DNA from 4 places in the Pseudomonas sp. LS2P72 genome. Region 4 is predicted to be linked to each of the others. Evidence: predicted binding sites of a transcription regulator. Region 4 holds the regulator's gene; each other region holds the start of a gene.
The links. The regulator FliA, encoded in region 4, starts transcription of late flagellar genes. The targets are predictions, from matches to a motif close to CTAAAGTTTNNNNNNNNNNNGCCGNTAA.
Positions count from the first base shown of each region.

Region 1: the regulator FliA is predicted to act here: its motif matches at 2,109-2,136, upstream of ACYZUA_RS01790 (methyl-accepting chemotaxis protein).
Region 2: the regulator FliA is predicted to act here: its motif matches at 2,349-2,376, upstream of ACYZUA_RS03380 (methyl-accepting chemotaxis protein).
Region 3: the regulator FliA is predicted to act here: its motif matches at 1,785-1,812, upstream of ACYZUA_RS07740 (chemotaxis protein CheW).

Region 1 is NZ_CM142708.1:414,970-419,120, reverse strand. Features, by position in the region: rRNA gene ACYZUA_RS01810 (23S ribosomal RNA) at 1-1,223, shown strand, start outside; rRNA gene rrf (5S ribosomal RNA) at 1,373-1,488, shown strand; rRNA gene rrf (5S ribosomal RNA) at 1,595-1,710, shown strand; partial or broken gene ACYZUA_RS01795 (sigma-70 family RNA polymerase sigma factor) at 1,956-2,027, opposite strand; gene ACYZUA_RS01790 (methyl-accepting chemotaxis protein) at 2,253-4,133, shown strand.
Region 2 is NZ_CM142708.1:753,996-758,146, forward strand. Features, by position in the region: gene ACYZUA_RS03370 (NorM family multidrug efflux MATE transporter) at 1-1,200, opposite strand, end outside; gene ACYZUA_RS03375 (LysR substrate-binding domain-containing protein) at 1,378-2,298, shown strand; gene ACYZUA_RS03380 (methyl-accepting chemotaxis protein) at 2,482-4,151, shown strand, end outside.
Region 3 is NZ_CM142708.1:1,671,893-1,676,043, reverse strand. Features, by position in the region: gene hmpA (NO-inducible flavohemoprotein) at 1-55, opposite strand, end outside; gene norR (nitric oxide reductase transcriptional regulator NorR) at 212-1,762, shown strand; gene ACYZUA_RS07740 (chemotaxis protein CheW) at 1,878-2,780, shown strand; gene ACYZUA_RS07735 (GNAT family N-acetyltransferase) at 2,808-3,266, shown strand; gene ACYZUA_RS07730 (hypothetical protein) at 3,545-3,871, shown strand; gene ACYZUA_RS07725 (YkgJ family cysteine cluster protein) at 3,955-4,151, shown strand, end outside.
Region 4 is NZ_CM142708.1:2,262,545-2,266,695, reverse strand. Features, by position in the region: gene ACYZUA_RS10495 (protein phosphatase CheZ) at 1-731, opposite strand, end outside; gene ACYZUA_RS10490 (chemotaxis response regulator CheY) at 763-1,134, opposite strand; gene fliA (RNA polymerase sigma factor FliA) at 1,302-2,042, opposite strand; gene fleN (flagellar synthesis regulator FleN) at 2,039-2,869, opposite strand; gene flhF (flagellar biosynthesis protein FlhF) at 2,986-4,151, opposite strand, start outside.

The sequences.
Region 1 (4,151 bases), 1.8 Mb from region 4:
ATGGCACCGTAACTTCGGGAGAAGGTGCGCCGGTGAGGGTGAAGCATTTACTGCGTAAGCCCATGCCGGTCGAAGATACCAGGCCGCTGCGACTGTTTATTAAAAACACAGCACTCTGCAAACACGAAAGTGGACGTATAGGGTGTGACGCCTGCCCGGTGCCGGAAGGTTAATTGATGGGGTTAGCTAACGCGAAGCTCTTGATCGAAGCCCCGGTAAACGGCGGCCGTAACTATAACGGTCCTAAGGTAGCGAAATTCCTTGTCGGGTAAGTTCCGACCTGCACGAATGGCGTAACGATGGCGGCGCTGTCTCCACCCGAGACTCAGTGAAATTGAAATCGCTGTGAAGATGCAGTGTATCCGCGGCTAGACGGAAAGACCCCGTGAACCTTTACTATAGCTTTGCACTGGACTTTGAATTTGCTTGTGTAGGATAGGTGGGAGGCTTTGAAGCGTGGACGCCAGTTCGCGTGGAGCCAACCTTGAAATACCACCCTGGCAACTTTGAGGTTCTAACTCAGGTCCGTTATCCGGATCGAGGACAGTGTATGGTGGGTAGTTTGACTGGGGCGGTCTCCTCCTAAAGAGTAACGGAGGAGTACGAAGGTGCGCTCAGACCGGTCGGAAATCGGTCGTAGAGTATAAAGGCAAAAGCGCGCTTGACTGCGAGACAGACACGTCGAGCAGGTACGAAAGTAGGTCTTAGTGATCCGGTGGTTCTGTATGGAAGGGCCATCGCTCAACGGATAAAAGGTACTCCGGGGATAACAGGCTGATACCGCCCAAGAGTTCATATCGACGGCGGTGTTTGGCACCTCGATGTCGGCTCATCACATCCTGGGGCTGAAGCCGGTCCCAAGGGTATGGCTGTTCGCCATTTAAAGTGGTACGCGAGCTGGGTTTAGAACGTCGTGAGACAGTTCGGTCCCTATCTGCCGTGGACGTTTGAGATTTGAGAGGGGCTGCTCCTAGTACGAGAGGACCGGAGTGGACGAACCTCTGGTGTTCCGGTTGTCACGCCAGTGGCATTGCCGGGTAGCTATGTTCGGAATAGATAACCGCTGAAAGCATCTAAGCGGGAAACTAGCCTCAAGATGAGATCTCACTGGGACCTTGAGTCCCCTGAAGGGCCGTCGAAGACTACGACGTTGATAGGTTGGGTGTGTAAGCGCTGTGAGGCGTTGAGCTAACCAATACTAATTGCCCGTGAGGCTTGACCATATAACACCCAAGCAATTTGCGTCGAAAGGCCAGATTGCGGTGTGTGAAGACGAAACGACCGAAAGTTCGAGAGATTCACAAAACACCCGCTGTCACATACCCGATTTGCTGAAGCGAGGCCAGCTGGCCACGACTCGGTACCCGAATTTCTTGACGACCATAGAGCATTGGAACCACCTGATCCCATCCCGAACTCAGCAGTGAAACGATGCATCGCCGATGGTAGTGTGGGGTTTCCCCATGTGAGAGTAGGTCATCGTCAAGATTAAATTCCGAAACCCCTATCTGCGTATGCAGGTAGGGGTTTTGTTTTAGTAGAAGTCACCCATTTTGCTGGCACGTTACGCTGTAACGGGCTGGTCACAGAATTTCTTGACGACCATAGAGCATTGGAACCACCTGATCCCATCCCGAACTCAGCAGTGAAACGATGCATCGCCGATGGTAGTGTGGGGTTTCCCCATGTGAGAGTAGGTCATCGTCAAGATTAAATTCCGAAACCCCTGTCTGCTAACGCAGACAGGGGTTTTGTCGTTCTGGGCTCGCTAAACGCTCAGGAACGTCAGTTGTATGTTCCCACGGAGACGACAAAGCCAGCCCCCGGATTCAGGCGCTGCTTTGTTGGAATGACGAGGGATTAGTACTGGTAGCTTACCGTCGCGGCGACATTGTGTTCTTCGCCCAACTAGCAGAAATTCAGACTGGCACATGAGGCCACATAGGACCCACGGGCGTTCGCAGAAAGGCGCGGGGAGCCTTGAGTTGCAGGCGTTCGGTTCTGTGCAGCAGACGCACATAACCGTCATCACACAAAGACTGAGCAGGCGCTCTGGCACACCGTTCGGCGGGTATCTGACAGGAATGTCGACCATTTCGTACAAACGCCTAAGTTTTCTCCGGTTTGTGCCGACAGCCTGATGAGACATGCGTGCACCAAAGTAGAGCGGCCACAGAGCCCTGCCTGCGCTGTTACATGGAATGTTGCAACCCGGAACGCATCCCCACTTTTTGCATAAGAAGTCCCATGAAATGAATCTCAAATTCAGTCATAAAATCCTTCTGGCCGCCTCCGGCGTCGTGGTGCTGGCATTTGCGTTGTTCACTTTGTACAACGACTATCTGCAGCGAAACACCATCCGTCAAAACCTTGAATCGAGCGTCCAGCAGGCCGGCGATCTGACCGCCAGCAGCGTGCTGAACTGGATGAGCGGTCGCGTGCTGGTGCTGGAAAACCTCGCGCAAAACGTCGCCCATCAAGGCGCCAATGCCGACCTCCCTGGGTTGGTCAGTCAACCGGCCCTGACCTCGAACTTCCAGTTCACCTACGTGGGCCAGGCCAACGGTGTATTCACTCAGCGCCCGGACGCGAAGATGCCTGATGGCTACGATCCGCGTCAGCGTCCCTGGTACAAACAGGCCGTGGCTGCCGACAAGACCATGCTGACCCCGCCTTACATGGCTGCCGTCGGCGGGCTGGTGGTGACCATCGCCCTGCCGGTGAAAAAGAACGGCGAGTTGCTCGGCGTGGTCGGCGGCGACCTGAGCCTGGAAACCCTGGTGAAGATCATCAATTCGGTGGACTTCGGTGGCATCGGCCACGCATTCCTGGTCAGCGCCGACGGTCAGGTGATCGTCAGCCCGGACAAAGACCAGGTGATGAAAAACCTGAAAGACATCTACCCGAACGCCGGTGTGCGCATCGAGAAGGGCAATCAGGAAGTCACCCTGAACAAGCAGGACCGTATCCTTTCGTTCACGCCGGTCAGTGGTTTGCCGAATGCCGAGTGGTACATCGGTCTGTCGATCGACAAGGACAAGGCCTACGCACCCCTCAGCCAGTTCCGCACTTCTGCGCTGATCGCGATGTTCATCGCCGTGACGGCCATTGCCGTGCTGCTGAGCCTGCTGATCAACGTGCTGATGCGCCCGCTGACCACCATGAGCCGTGCGATGCAGGACATCGCTCAAGGCGAGGGCGACCTGACCCGACGTCTGGCTGTGGAAAGCAAAGACGAGTTCGGTGAGCTGGGCGGTTCTTTCAATCAGTTCGTGGAGCGAATTCACGCGTCGATTTCCGAAGTGTCGTCGGCCACCCGCCAGGTTCACGACCTGTCGCAGAGGGTGATGGCTTCGTCCAACGCCTCGATCGTCGGTTCCGACGAGCAAAGCGCCCGCACCAACAGTGTGGCCGCGGCGATCAACCAGTTGGGCGCCGCCACCCAGGAAATCGCCCGCAACGCCGCCGATGCTTCCCAGCACGCCAGCGGCGCGAGCGAGCAGGCTGATGACGGTCGTCAGGTGGTGGAGAAAACCATTCTGGCGATGACCGAGTTGTCGCAGAAAATCAGCCTGTCCTGCACGCAGATCGAAACCCTGAACGCCAGCACCGACAACATCGGGCACATTCTGGATGTGATCAAAGGCATCTCCCAGCAGACCAACTTGCTCGCGCTCAACGCGGCCATCGAAGCGGCCCGTGCTGGTGAAGCCGGTCGTGGTTTTGCGGTGGTGGCGGACGAGGTGCGTAACCTCGCCCATCGTACTCAGGAATCGGCGGAGGAGATCCACAAAATGATCACCTCGCTGCAGATCGGTTCTCGTGAAGCGGTGACGACCATGAACGCCAGTCAGGTCTCCAGCGAACAGAGCGTCGAAGTGGCGAACCAGGCCGGTCTGCGACTGGTCAGCGTGACCCAGCGCATCGGCGAAATCGACGGCATGAACCAGTCGGTGGCCGCGGCGACCGAAGAGCAGACGGCAGTCGTGGAAACCCTCAACGTCGACGTTAACCAGATCAACCTGCTGAACCAGCAGAGCGTGGCCAACCTCAATGAAACGTTGAAGGATTGCGATGCGTTGTCCCTGCAGGCGAACCGGTTGAAGCAGTTGGTCGACAGCTTCAAAATCTGATTCCGGTCAGTTGGACCG
Region 2 (4,151 bases), 1.5 Mb from region 4:
ATAGCAGCCCAAACCCACCAGGAACGTGGTCTTGGCATCCTTGAGCCCGCGAATGCAACCCATGGCGATGGTTTGCGTGCCGTCGAACAGCTCGAACCACGCGGCGACCGCCAACAGGCTCACGGCCAGGTTGATGACGTCGCGAAACGCCGGGTCGTTGTGGTCCAGGAACAAACCGATCAACTGATTCGGCAGCAACCAGAAGACCATGGCGAAGGCAAGCATCGCCGCCGCGCCAAAAGCGATGCCGACCCGTCCGGCCAGCCGTGCATTCAGCAGCTGCCCGGCGCCGTAGTGCTGCCCGATGCGCATGGTGATCGCATAGGAAATCCCCGCCGGAACCATGAACGCCACCGAGACGATTTGCAGGGCGATCTGGTGTGCGCCCATTTGCGTACTGCCCATGGTGCCCATGCACAGCGCGGCGAATGCAAACAGTCCGACTTCCACCGCGTAGGTGCCGCCAATCGGCAGGCCCAGGCGCCACAGTTCCTTGAGGTATTGACGGTTAGGTCGCGACAGGCCCTGACGCAAGGGATAAGCGTCGTAGGCCGGATGCCGACGGATGTGCCAGGCCAGCGCCAGCGCCATGCAGTTGGCGACAACAGCGGTAACCAGCCCGATGCCCATCAACCCCAGTTTTGGCAGACCGAACATGCCGGTAATCAATGCGTAATTGAGCAGGAAGTTAGCCACGGTGCCGCCGAGGCTGATGACCATCACTGGCGTCGCCCGGCCAATGGCGCTGGTGAAGCCGCGCAGGGCCATGAAGCTCAGGTAGCCGGGCAGGGCGAACGGCAGGATCAGCAGGAACTGCCCGGCTGCGTGGACGTTGGTTTCGGTCTGGCCGAACAGCAGCAACACCGGTTTGAGGTTCCATAGCAGCAGCCCGGCCACCAACGCCATCAACCACGCCAGCCATAACCCGGCCTGGGTCAGCCTGGTGGCGCCGACGATGTCGCCGGCACCCTGACGAATCGCCACGAGGGTGCCGACCGCGGCGATCACGCCAATGCAGAAGATCGACACGAACGAGTATGTCGCTGCGCCCAGGCCGCCACCGGCCAGCGCTTCGGGACTCAGGCGCGCCATCATCAAGGTGTCGGTGAGGACCATCAGCATGTGCGCCAACTGCGAGGCAATCAACGGCCCCGCCAGCCGCAGGATGGCCCAGAGTTCGGTACGTGCTGGATGCTGCATGGTCATCACGCTCCGCTCTTAAAGAGAAAAGGAAAGTTAAAGAGGGACAGGAAAGCGTCGATTCTCGGCGCTCTACGGGGTTTGCACAAAGGGATAAAAAGGATGGGTTGCATGATTCAAACTCATGCTGGAGAGTTTCTGCTAGGGTGGCCGAATCCCGCTATAGGAGCTTTCCGAATGTCCCGTCGTCTTCCTCCCTTGTATGCCCTGCGCGCATTCGAAGCGGCGGCGCGGCACAGTTCGTTTACCCGTGCGGCCGAAGAATTATCGATCACCCAAAGCGCGGTCAGCCGGCACATTCGTACGCTCGAAGAGCATTTTGCCTGTCGGCTGTTTCACCGCAGTGGGCGCAATCTGCAACTGACCGAGTCGGCGCGGTTGATCCTGCCCGGCATTCGCGAAGGCTTCACCGCCCTGGAGCGGGCCTGCAATACCCTACGTGCCGAAGATGACATCCTGCGCATGAAAGCACCGTCGACCCTGACCATGCGTTGGCTGCTGGCACGGCTCAGCCGCTTTCGGCACCTGCAACCGGGCAACGAAGTGCAATTGACCAGCGCCTGGATGGACGTCGACTCGGTGGACTTCAACCATGAACCGTTCGACTGCGCCGTCATCCTCAGCAACGGGCATTTTCCGCCGGACTGGGAGGCGAGTTTCCTGTTCCCGGAAGAGCTGATTCCAGTCGGCGCGCCGAATCTTCTGCAGGATCAACCGTGGGATGTCGCCCGGCTGGCCAATGCCGAACTGCTGCACCCCACGCCGGATCGTCGCGACTGGCGCAGTTGGCTGGAACGGATGGGGCTGGCGGATCAGGTGTCGCTGAAGGGCGGGCAGGTGTTCGACACGCTGGAACTGGGCATGATCGCCGCCGCCCGAGGTTATGGCGTGTCCATGGGCGATCTGCTGATGGTGGCGGAAGATGTGGCTCAGGGACGTTTGAGCTTGCCGTGGCCGACGGCCGTCGCCAGCGGTGAGAAGTATTACCTGGTCTGGCCGAAAACTCGCCCCGGTGGTGAACGTTTGCGCAGGCTCAGCGACTTCCTGCAAGGCGAGGCCCGCGCAATGGAATTGCCCGACGTTCAACACTTGGGCTGAATCGATAGAGCCGTCGTAATGGCGGCCTTGTGCCATTCCCGGTCTAATTACTCAAGTATTCAGATTTCCCGCCGAGAATGCAGGTGGAACCTTCGTGCAGGTTCGACGCAATTCCCATTATTAGAATTTTGCTGAGTGTGCAGCCAGATCAAGGAGGATCCGGTCGCTCGGCCAGGAGCTGTCATGTCTCAACCTCGTGCCCGGATCGCCTCACAGCTTGGTCTTGCGCTTGCCGTGATACTGGCGATTGTCATCAGCGGCAGTACCGTGTTCGCCCTGCGTTCACTGGACACCGCCAACCTTGCCACCCGCGAAGAGCATCTGGCCAGTGAAGCCCGGTTGCTGGCCGATCAGTTGAGTACCTTTCACGGCACGTTGCGTGAAAGCACCCAGCGCTTGGCCGGTTTGTTCGAAAAACGCTTCAGCGCCGGGTTGAGCGTGCACCCGGACCAACCGGTGGCCGTGGCGGGCACTCAGACCCCGGGCCTGCACCTGGGCAGCGAAGTGCTGAACAACAATTTCAAGGAAGTGGACGAGTTCAAGCAAATGACCGCCGGCGTTGCGACGGTATTCGTGCGTAGCGGTGATGAGTTCATCCGGGTCAGCACGAACGTCAGCAAACAAGACGGCAGCCGTGCCATAGGCACCTTGCTTGATCACGCGAACCCGGCTTACGCCCGCTTGATGGCTGGGCAGAACTACGTGGGTCGAGCCCTGCTTTTCGAGCGCTTCTACATGTCGCAGTACACCCCCGTACGCGACAGCAGCGGTAAGGTCATTGCCGTGTTGTACGTAGGATTCGACTACACCGACGCGCAGAACGCGCAGTTCGCCAACCTCAAGCGCTTCCGTATCGGCCAGACCGGTTCCCTGGCGCTGCTGGATGAGCAGGGCAAATGGCTGGTGCCGATCGCGGGCGTACAAGCGCTGGATCAGGCGGCTCCGACCATCGTTGGCCTGGCGAAGACACCGGGCAAGGGCGAGTTCTGGAGCGACAAGTCAGAAGATTTCTACAGCATTGCCGTACCGTTTGAAGGCGGCCCATGGTCGGTCGTGGCGAGCATGCCGAAAACCGAAATCCGTGCCGTGACCTGGAGTGTCGGCATTCAATTGGCGATTGGCAGTCTGCTGGCGATGTTGATCGCTGTCGGGGCGGCGGTCTGGTTGCTGCGCAGCAAACTCGCGCCTCTGGGTGATCTGGTGCGTCAGGCGGAAGCCTTGGGCGCCGGTGATTTGAGCGTGCGGCTGAACGTATCGAGCAATGACGAAATCGGTCAGCTAGCCCGCGCGTTCAACCAGATGAGCCAGGCGCTGTCGACCATGGTCGAGCACATCCGCAAGGCCTCGCAAGAGGTCAACAGCCGCGCCCAGGCCTTGTCCGGTCTTTCTGGTGGCGCCTATGAAGGGATGGAGCAGCAGTCGGGCGAAATCACCAGCATGGCCGGCGCCGTGGAAGAGTTCAGCGCAACGTCCCTGAACATTGCCGACAACATGGGCAGCACTCAGCGTCTGGCCCAGGAAAACGCACAGCAAACCCAGATCGGTCGTACGTCGATGGACGAAGCGTCCTCGTCCCTGGAACAAATCGCTGGCGCGCTGAACAGCACGGCGACGGTGATCAATACCTTGGGTCAGCGCTCCCAGGAAATCGGCGGCATTGTCGGTGTGATTACCTCGATTGCCGATCAAACCAACCTGCTGGCGCTCAACGCCGCCATCGAAGCCGCTCGTGCCGGTGAGCAGGGTCGTGGTTTTGCGGTCGTGGCCGATGAAGTTCGCAACCTGGCGTCACGTACTCGCCAGGCGACGGACGAGATTTCCGGGATGATCCAGAGCATTCAGCTGGAAACCGG
Region 3 (4,151 bases), 590 kb from region 4:
TTTCCAGCAAGGGCACGGTGGATTTGACGATTGCACGGTCTTGAACGCTAAGCATAAGGTGACTCCTGATCTACTTGGATTGCTAACTGACTGCCTTGTACTTATCAGTTTCCGTGCCACAAATTAAAACCTTATAAATCAATTAGTTAAATTCTTTATAGTCATATCGACACACCACGACTTATAGTCATACCGACTACATGGAGTCACTATGACTGCAAAAGCTTTGCTCACCACCCTGCTGCCACTGGTCGCCGACCTGTCCCGCGAACTCCCCGAAGGCGAGCGTTATCGGCGCTTGCTCGAAGCCATGCGCGCCCTGCTCCCCTGCGATGCTGCCGCACTGCTGCGCCTCGATGGCGAATGGCTGGTGCCACTGGCCGTCGACGGGTTGAGTACCGACACCCTCGGCCGACGCTTCAAAGTCAGCGAACACCCGCGTTTCGAAGCGCTGCTCAGCAGTCACGGTCCGACCCGTTTCGCCGCCGACAGCGACTTGCCCGACCCTTACGACGGCCTGGTCGATGGCCTCGATGATCATCTGGAAGTCCACGACTGCATGGGTTGCCCGCTGTTTATCGATGAGCGTCCATGGGGTTTGCTGACCCTCGACGCACTCGATCCGGAGCGCTTCGAACCGATCGAGCTGGACGCCCTGGAAGCCTTCGCCAGCCTCGCCGCCGCAACGGTCAACGCCGCCGAGCGCATCGAACGCCTGGCCAATCGTGTCGAAGACGAACATCAGCGCGCCGAGGTTTACCGACAAGCCAGCGGCCAGCAGAACCGCGAGATGATTGGCCAGAGCAAGGCCCACAAACGGCTGGTGGAAGAAATCAATCTGGTGGGAGGCAGCGATCTGACCGTGCTGATCACTGGCGAAACCGGGGTCGGCAAGGAACTGGTCGCCCAGGCCATCCACGCCGCATCGCCCCGGGCCGACAAGCCGATCATCAGCCTCAACTGCGCCGCGCTACCAGACACGCTGGTGGAGAGCGAACTGTTCGGCCACGTCCGCGGCGCCTTCACCGGCGCGATGAACGATCGGCGCGGCAAATTTGAACTGGCCAATGGCGGCACACTGTTTCTCGATGAAGTCGGTGAGCTGTCCCTGACCGTCCAGGCCAAATTGCTGCGAGTCCTGCAAAGCGGTCAGCTGCAGCGATTGGGCTCGGATAAAGAGCACCTGGTCGACGTACGTCTGATCGCCGCGACCAACCGCGACCTGGCCGAGGAAGTGCGCAGCGGCCGCTACCGTGCCGACTTCTATCACCGCCTGAGCGTTTATCCGTTGCTGGTGCCAGCACTGCGTGACCGTGGGCGGGATGTGCTGTTGCTCAGCGGCTACTTCCTGGAGCAAAACCGCTCTCGTATGGGCCTCAATAGCCTGCGCCTGAACAGCGATGCACAGGCTGCATTGCTGGCGTACGCATGGCCGGGCAATGTCCGGGAGCTGGAGCACTTGATTGGCCGCAGCGCCTTGAAGGCACTGGGTAATTGCAAGGAGAGGCCAAAGATTCTCAGCTTGAGTGCAGCGGATCTGGATTTGCCCACTGGCCGCGTTGAGCCTGCAACCGAGCCAGTCCCTGTCAGCCCTGCGGCTTTGGTCTCGGGAGACTTGCGGGCGGCGACCGAGGATTATCAGCGTCGACTGATCGACGCCTGTCTGGAACGGCACCATAAGAATTGGGCGAGTGCGGCGCGTGAGCTAGGCTTGGATCGGGCGAACCTTGGGCGAATGGCGAAAAGATTGGGTATGAAGTAATCCCGCCGGATAGGGAATACCCCTAAAGCCTGCCCACAACAAGTCGATAACCCGGCATCGATAGCTGTTGGCGATCCTCGCGGTCGCCCATCACCTTTTTCCACAGAAGGTTTTTATGTCTTCAAACAAAGCCCGCGCAGATTCACTTTCGCTTCTGCTGTTTACCTTGCGCAGCGGCAAGCTGATGGCGATCAACCTGCTGAAAGTCAGTGAAATCATTCCCTGCCCGCCGCTGACCAAGCTGCCGGAGTCGCACCCACACGTCAAAGGCATCGCCACCCTGCGCGGTGCCTCGTTGTCGGTGATCGACCTCAGCCGTGCCATCGGCGAACGGCCGCTGGAAGACCCGAACGGTGGCTGCCTGATCGTCACCGATGTCAGCCGCTCCAAGCAGGGTTTGCACGTTCAAGCCGTGAGCAAGATCGTCCACTGCCTGACCACCGACATCCGTCCGCCGCCCTTTGGCTCTGGCGGCGTGCGTTCGTACATCACTGGCGTGACCTCGGTCGACGGCACATTGGTACAGGTGCTGGACATCGAAAAAGTCATCCATGGCATCGCCCCGGCGCAGATCGAAACGGCCCCGACCGAACTGAGCATGGAAGACGCCGAAGTACTCGGCAACGCTCGGATCCTGGTGGTCGATGACAGCCAGGTGGCGTTGCAGCAATCGGTGCACACCCTGCGCAACCTCGGCCTGCAATGCCACACCGCGCGCAGTGCCAAGGAAGCCATCGACTGCCTGCTGGACCTGCAAGGCACGGCCCAGCAGATCAACCTGATCGTCTCGGACATCGAAATGTCTGAGATGGACGGTTACGCCTTCACCCGCACCTTGCGCGAAACCCCGGACTTTTCGCACCTGTATGTTCTGCTGCACACCTCTTTGGACAGTGCGATGAACAGCGAAAAGGCCCGTCTTGCCGGCGCGAACGCGGTACTGACCAAGTTCTCCTCGCCAGAACTGACCAAATGCCTGATCGAAGCAGCCAAGGCTGTCGCTGACCAAGGTCATTGAGGCTTGAGCAAGGACTTCTGCTTTCTGATGCGGCGCAACCTCGCTGAAGGTGTGCCCGCGATCACGTGGCCTAAGGGAATTGTCCTCACCGACTACCGCCCCGACCTGGCTGAAGCCGTTCATCGTCTGATGGAGCTGGGTTATCAGCAAGGTGGCGGTCGCGTGCCGGCACTCGACGTCTGGCAACAGCATTTTGAAACCGATCCTGAATATGATCCGAGCCTGTGCTTTATCGCTCTGGATGCCGAAGGTATCGTCGGCGTGTGCCAGTGCTGGACCAGCGCCTACATCAAAAACCTGGTGGTACATCCACGGGCTCAGGGGCAAGGATTAGGGCGCGCGTTGCTGCTACATGCTTTCAAGATATTTCAGCAACGACGCGAAGGTTTTGTGGATCTGAAGGTGCTGGAAGACAACCTTCGGGCGCAGCGTTTGTATGAAAACGCCGGAATGCGTGTGGTCCGCCGGGAACCGGTTCCGGCCTGACTGTGGCGAGGGGATTTATCCCCGTTGGGGCGCGAAGCGGCCCCCGTCCGTTCAGACAGACCGATTTGCCCGGTTTGACGACTGCTTCGCAGCCGAACGGGGATAAATCCCCTCGCCACAGTTCGCTCCCACAATGGATCTTTGTCTTACACAAATCTGTGTCCTATGCAGAGCCAATGTGGGAGCGAGCCTGCTCGCGAAGGGGCCGACACATTCAACCTGAAACCATCAGGCATACTCCAACCTTGGCCAAAACACCCCCAAGGATGCCCGATCCCATGAAAGCAGCACACCTGACTATCCTTTGCCTCACCGCTCTCGCCTCCCAGGCCCACGCCTCCAGCTCCGACGCCTGGGCCGCCTACGACAAAGCCGTGCTCGCCAGTTGCACCAAGGCCAGCGGTTTGACGAAAGCCAAACCCGTGGGCAACGCCGCGCAGTTCGATGACCGGGTTGGCTACACCGCACTTCTGTTGCAAGGCCAATACCCGCAAAAACACATGAAAGGCCAGCAAGGCACCGAACTGTGTCTCTACAACAAGAAAAGCAAAACCGCCTACGTCACCGAATGGGACTCCATCCGCCCAGCCGCAAAGGCGCAGTGACTGGCGCATAACTTGCTTCGATAGCGGCCTTTGCGGCGGCATTCTGTCGCCGTTTCATGTCCTTTTATGCGACTGGCCGTTCAATGAATACGACGTTTTCCTGCGTAGGCTGTGGCAAATGCTGCAACGACCACCATGTGCCCCTGACCCTGCCCGAAGCCCGGATGTGGGCGGCCGATGGCGGTCAGGTGATCGTGCTGGTGGAAGGTTTCCTGGGCAATGGTCTGGGCCTGCCCATGCAGCAACGCGAACACGCCGAACGCCGCTCGGTGAGGGTTCG
Region 4 (4,151 bases):
TCTCTTTTATCGGCATGAATCTGCGGACCTTCACCCTGAGATAGATGTTTTTGCGGATCTTTTTCTGCAAGCATCGCTTCACGGTCATGTTCGATGCCCGCAAAGCGGTCCACCTGACTGGCCATAAGCACGAGCTTGAGCAGGTTGCTTTCGACTTCGGTGACCAATTGGGTCACACGCTTGATCACCTGACCGGTGAGGTCCTGGTAATCCTGAGCGAGCAGAATGTCGTTGAGATTGCTCGACACCACGCGATTGTCTTCGCTGCTGCGTGTCAGGAAACCGTCGACTCGCCGGGCCAGCTCGCGGAACTCTTCAGCCCCGACTTCGCGACGCATGAACCGACCCCAGTCGGTGCTCAAGGCCTGGGCTTCGTTGCTCAGGCCGTTGACCAGCGGCGTGGCGTTTTCCACCAGGTCCATGGTGCGGTTGGCAGCGGCCTCGGTCAGCTTGACCACATAACCCAGACGCTCGGTGGCATCCGTGATCTGCGAGACTTCCTCGGCTTGCGGCATGTTCGGGTCAATCTGGAAATTGACGATCGCGCTATGCAGCTCGCGAGTGAGCTTGCCCACTTCCTGATACAGGCCACGGTCACGGGTCTGATTGAGCTCATGGATCAGTTGCACAGCGTCGCCGAACCTGCCTTTTTCAAGGCTTTCGACCAGTTCGACCGCGTGTTTTTTCAGAGTCGATTCGAAATCGCCCTGTGAAGACTCGTTATGCTCCATAGCTCCCCCCGTGGCGCAGTGGCTTCGCACATCAACCGATGCGTTCGAAGATCTTTTCAATCTTGTCTTTCAACGCCTGGGCCGTGAAGGGCTTGACCACATAGCCGTTAACACCGGCCTGGGCAGCCTCGATAATTTGCTCGCGCTTGGCTTCGGCCGTGACCATCAACACCGGAAGGTGCTTGAGTTTTTCATCGGCACGCACGTGGCGCAGCAGGTCGATACCGGTCATGCCGGGCATGTTCCAGTCTGTTACCAGAAAGTCGATGCTGCCGCTGTTGAGAACCGGAATGGCAGTAGTGCCATCGTCGGCCTCGACCGTGTTGGTGAACCCAAGGTCACGCAACAGGTTTTTAATGATCCGCCGCATCGTTGAGAAGTCATCAACGATGAGGATTTTCATGTTCTTGTCCAATTCGACCTCCAAGCAGTCTTAAACGCGCCCAGCACCTGGACGCGCCATTTCAATCAATCCGGCAAAGCACTCAATGACTGTCTGGAGCACAGCAGATCGGGGCCGGTACGGTTCAACACCCCACCCGCCGCGTTCGCAGTGTCCCCACACTGCCTTCAGCGCGCTCGCCACTCCCCCAAACGCCCCCGCAAACGGGCCGCGCACTGGCTGTGTAACTGGCTGACCCGAGATTCGCTGACCCCCAGGACCTCACCGATTTCCTTGAGATTCAACTCTTCGTCGTAGTACAGCGCCAACACCAGTCGCTCACGCTCCGGCAAATTGGCAATCGCGTCCGCCAGCGCTGCCTGGAAGCGTTCATCTTCCAGATCGCGTGACGGCTCCAGATGAGCACTGGCGCCATCCTCGTGCAGCCCTTCGTGTTCGCCGTCCTGCAACAGATCGTCGAAACTGAATAAGCGGCTGCCCAGGGTGTCGTTCAAAATCCCGTAATAATCGTCGAGACTCAATTGGAGTTCGGCCGCAACCTCGTGATCTTTAGCGTCACGGCCGGTTTTAGCTTCAATCGAACGAATTGCGTCGCTGACCATCCGGGTATTGCGGTGGACCGAACGTGGCGCCCAGTCCCCCTTGCGTACTTCATCGAGCATCGCGCCGCGGATTCGAATGCCCGCGTACGTCTCGAAACTCGCGCCTTTGCTGGCGTCGTATTTGGTCGACACTTCAAGCAGGCCGATCATCCCGGCCTGGATCAGGTCTTCGACCTGGACACTGGCCGGCAGACGCGCCAGCAAGTGGTAGGCAATGCGTTTAACCAGTGGCGCGTAACGCTCGATCAGCTCGTACTGCGCGTCACGTGCCGACTTCTTGTAGAGGTTGTAGCCACTGGATGTCATAGCACCGGTCCTGCGGTTTGTTGCACGAGGCGCTCGACGAAAAACTCCAGGTGCCCACGCGGGTTGGCAGGCAGCGGCCAGGTATCGACCTTCTGTGCAATGGCCTTGAACGCCAGTGAGCACTTGGACCGCGGGAAGGCTTCGTAGACGGCGCGCTGCTTCTGCACGGCCTTGCGCACGCTTTCGTCGTAAGGCACCGCGCCGACGTATTGTAAGGCGACGTCAAGGAAGCGATCCGTGACCTTGGTCAACTTGGCGAACAGGTTGCGACCTTCCTGTGGGCTCTGGGCCATGTTGGCCAGGACGCGGAAGCGGTTCATGCCGTAATCGCGGTTCAGCAGTTTGATCAGTGCGTAGGCATCGGTGATCGAGGTCGGTTCGTCGCAGACCACCAGCAAGACCTCCTGCGCTGCGCGAACGAAACTGACAACCGAGTCACCAATGCCCGCAGCGGTGTCGATCACCAGCACGTCGAGGTTGTCGCCGATATCGCTGAACGCCTGGATCAGGCCGGCGTGTTGCGCCGGGCTTAAATGAACCATGCTCTGTGTGCCGGACGCGGCCGGGACGATGCGGATGCCGCCAGGGCCTTGCAACAGTACGTCGCGCAGCTCGCAGCGGCCTTCGATCACGTCGGCCAAAGTACGTTTGGGTGTCAGTCCCAGCAGGACGTCGACGTTCGCCAGCCCCAGATCAGCGTCCAGCAGCATGACGCGCCGGCCGAGCTCCGCTAGAGCCAGGGACAAGTTCACTGACACGTTAGTCTTCCCGACGCCACCTTTGCCGCCGGTCACCGCGATCACCTGTACGGGATGCATGCTGCCCATGAATTTTCTTTACCTTGTCTTACTTAGACGGAGGCCACATTACTGGCTGCGCGTTCACGAACTGAACAATGCATGGCAGACCATCGATGTAGGTACAAAAACTGTTCATTAATACCTCAGCCGACCTGCTTGGTCGGGCTGTGGTAAATATCAGCGAACATGTCAGCCATGGCTTCTTCGCTGGGTTCTTCTTGCATTTGCACGCTGACGGCGCGACTGACCAACTGATGACGACGCGGTAGATGCAAATCATCCGGAATCCGCGGGCCATCGGTCAGGTAAGCCACCGGCAATTCATGACTGATGGCCAGGCTCAACACCTCGCCCAGACTTGCCGTTTCATCCAGTTTAGTCAGGATGCAGCCAGCGAGCCCACAACGCTTGTAACTGTGATAAGCGGCCGTTAGAACCTGTTTCTGGCTGGTGGTTGCCAACACCAGATAATTTTTCGATTTGATGCCACGACCGGCCAGGCTTTCGAGCTGCATGCGCAGTGCCGGATCGCTGGCCTGAAGGCCCGCGGTATCGATCAGCACCACGCGTTTGCGCAGCAAAGGCTCCAGCGCCTGAACCAGCGATTGGCCCGGATCGACATGCGTCACCGACACATTGAGGATCCGGCCCAAGGTCTTGAGTTGTTCCTGAGCACCAATACGGTAGCTGTCCATGCTGACCAGCGCGATATTCTGCGCGCCGTACTTGAGCACATAGCGGGCCGCGAGTTTGGCCAGCGTGGTGGTCTTGCCCATGCCGGCAGGGCCGACCATGGCAATCACGCCGCCCTCTTCCAGAGGCTCGACTTCCGGTGTGACGATCATCCGCGCCAGGTGTGCCAGCAACATGCGCCAGGCCTGACGAGGTTCTTCAATATCGGTAATCAGCGCGAGCAAATCGCGCGACAACGGGCCGGACAGACCGATGCGTTGCAGGCGACGCCAAAGGTTGGCCTGGGCCGGACGGCTGCCTTGCAGCTGATTCCAGGCCAGGGAGCCGAGTTGCACTTCCATCAGTTCGCGCAGACTGTTGAGTTCGAAACGCATCGAGTCGAACGCCCGCGGGTCGACGCCGCCGGTGGCAGGTGCCGCGGCCGGTGCAGGACGACGGGGTTCGGCGTAGGTCGGCTCGACCAGCGGCTCGGCGGCGGTCAGTGGCAGGCCGGCGAACAACTGGCGATTGGTGGACTTGTCGCTCTCGCCATCGCTGCGCAGGCTCAGTTCGGCCTGGGCGGTGACGATCCGCGATTGGGTCTTGCGCAGCTCGTCTTCGAGTTCCATGTTCGGAA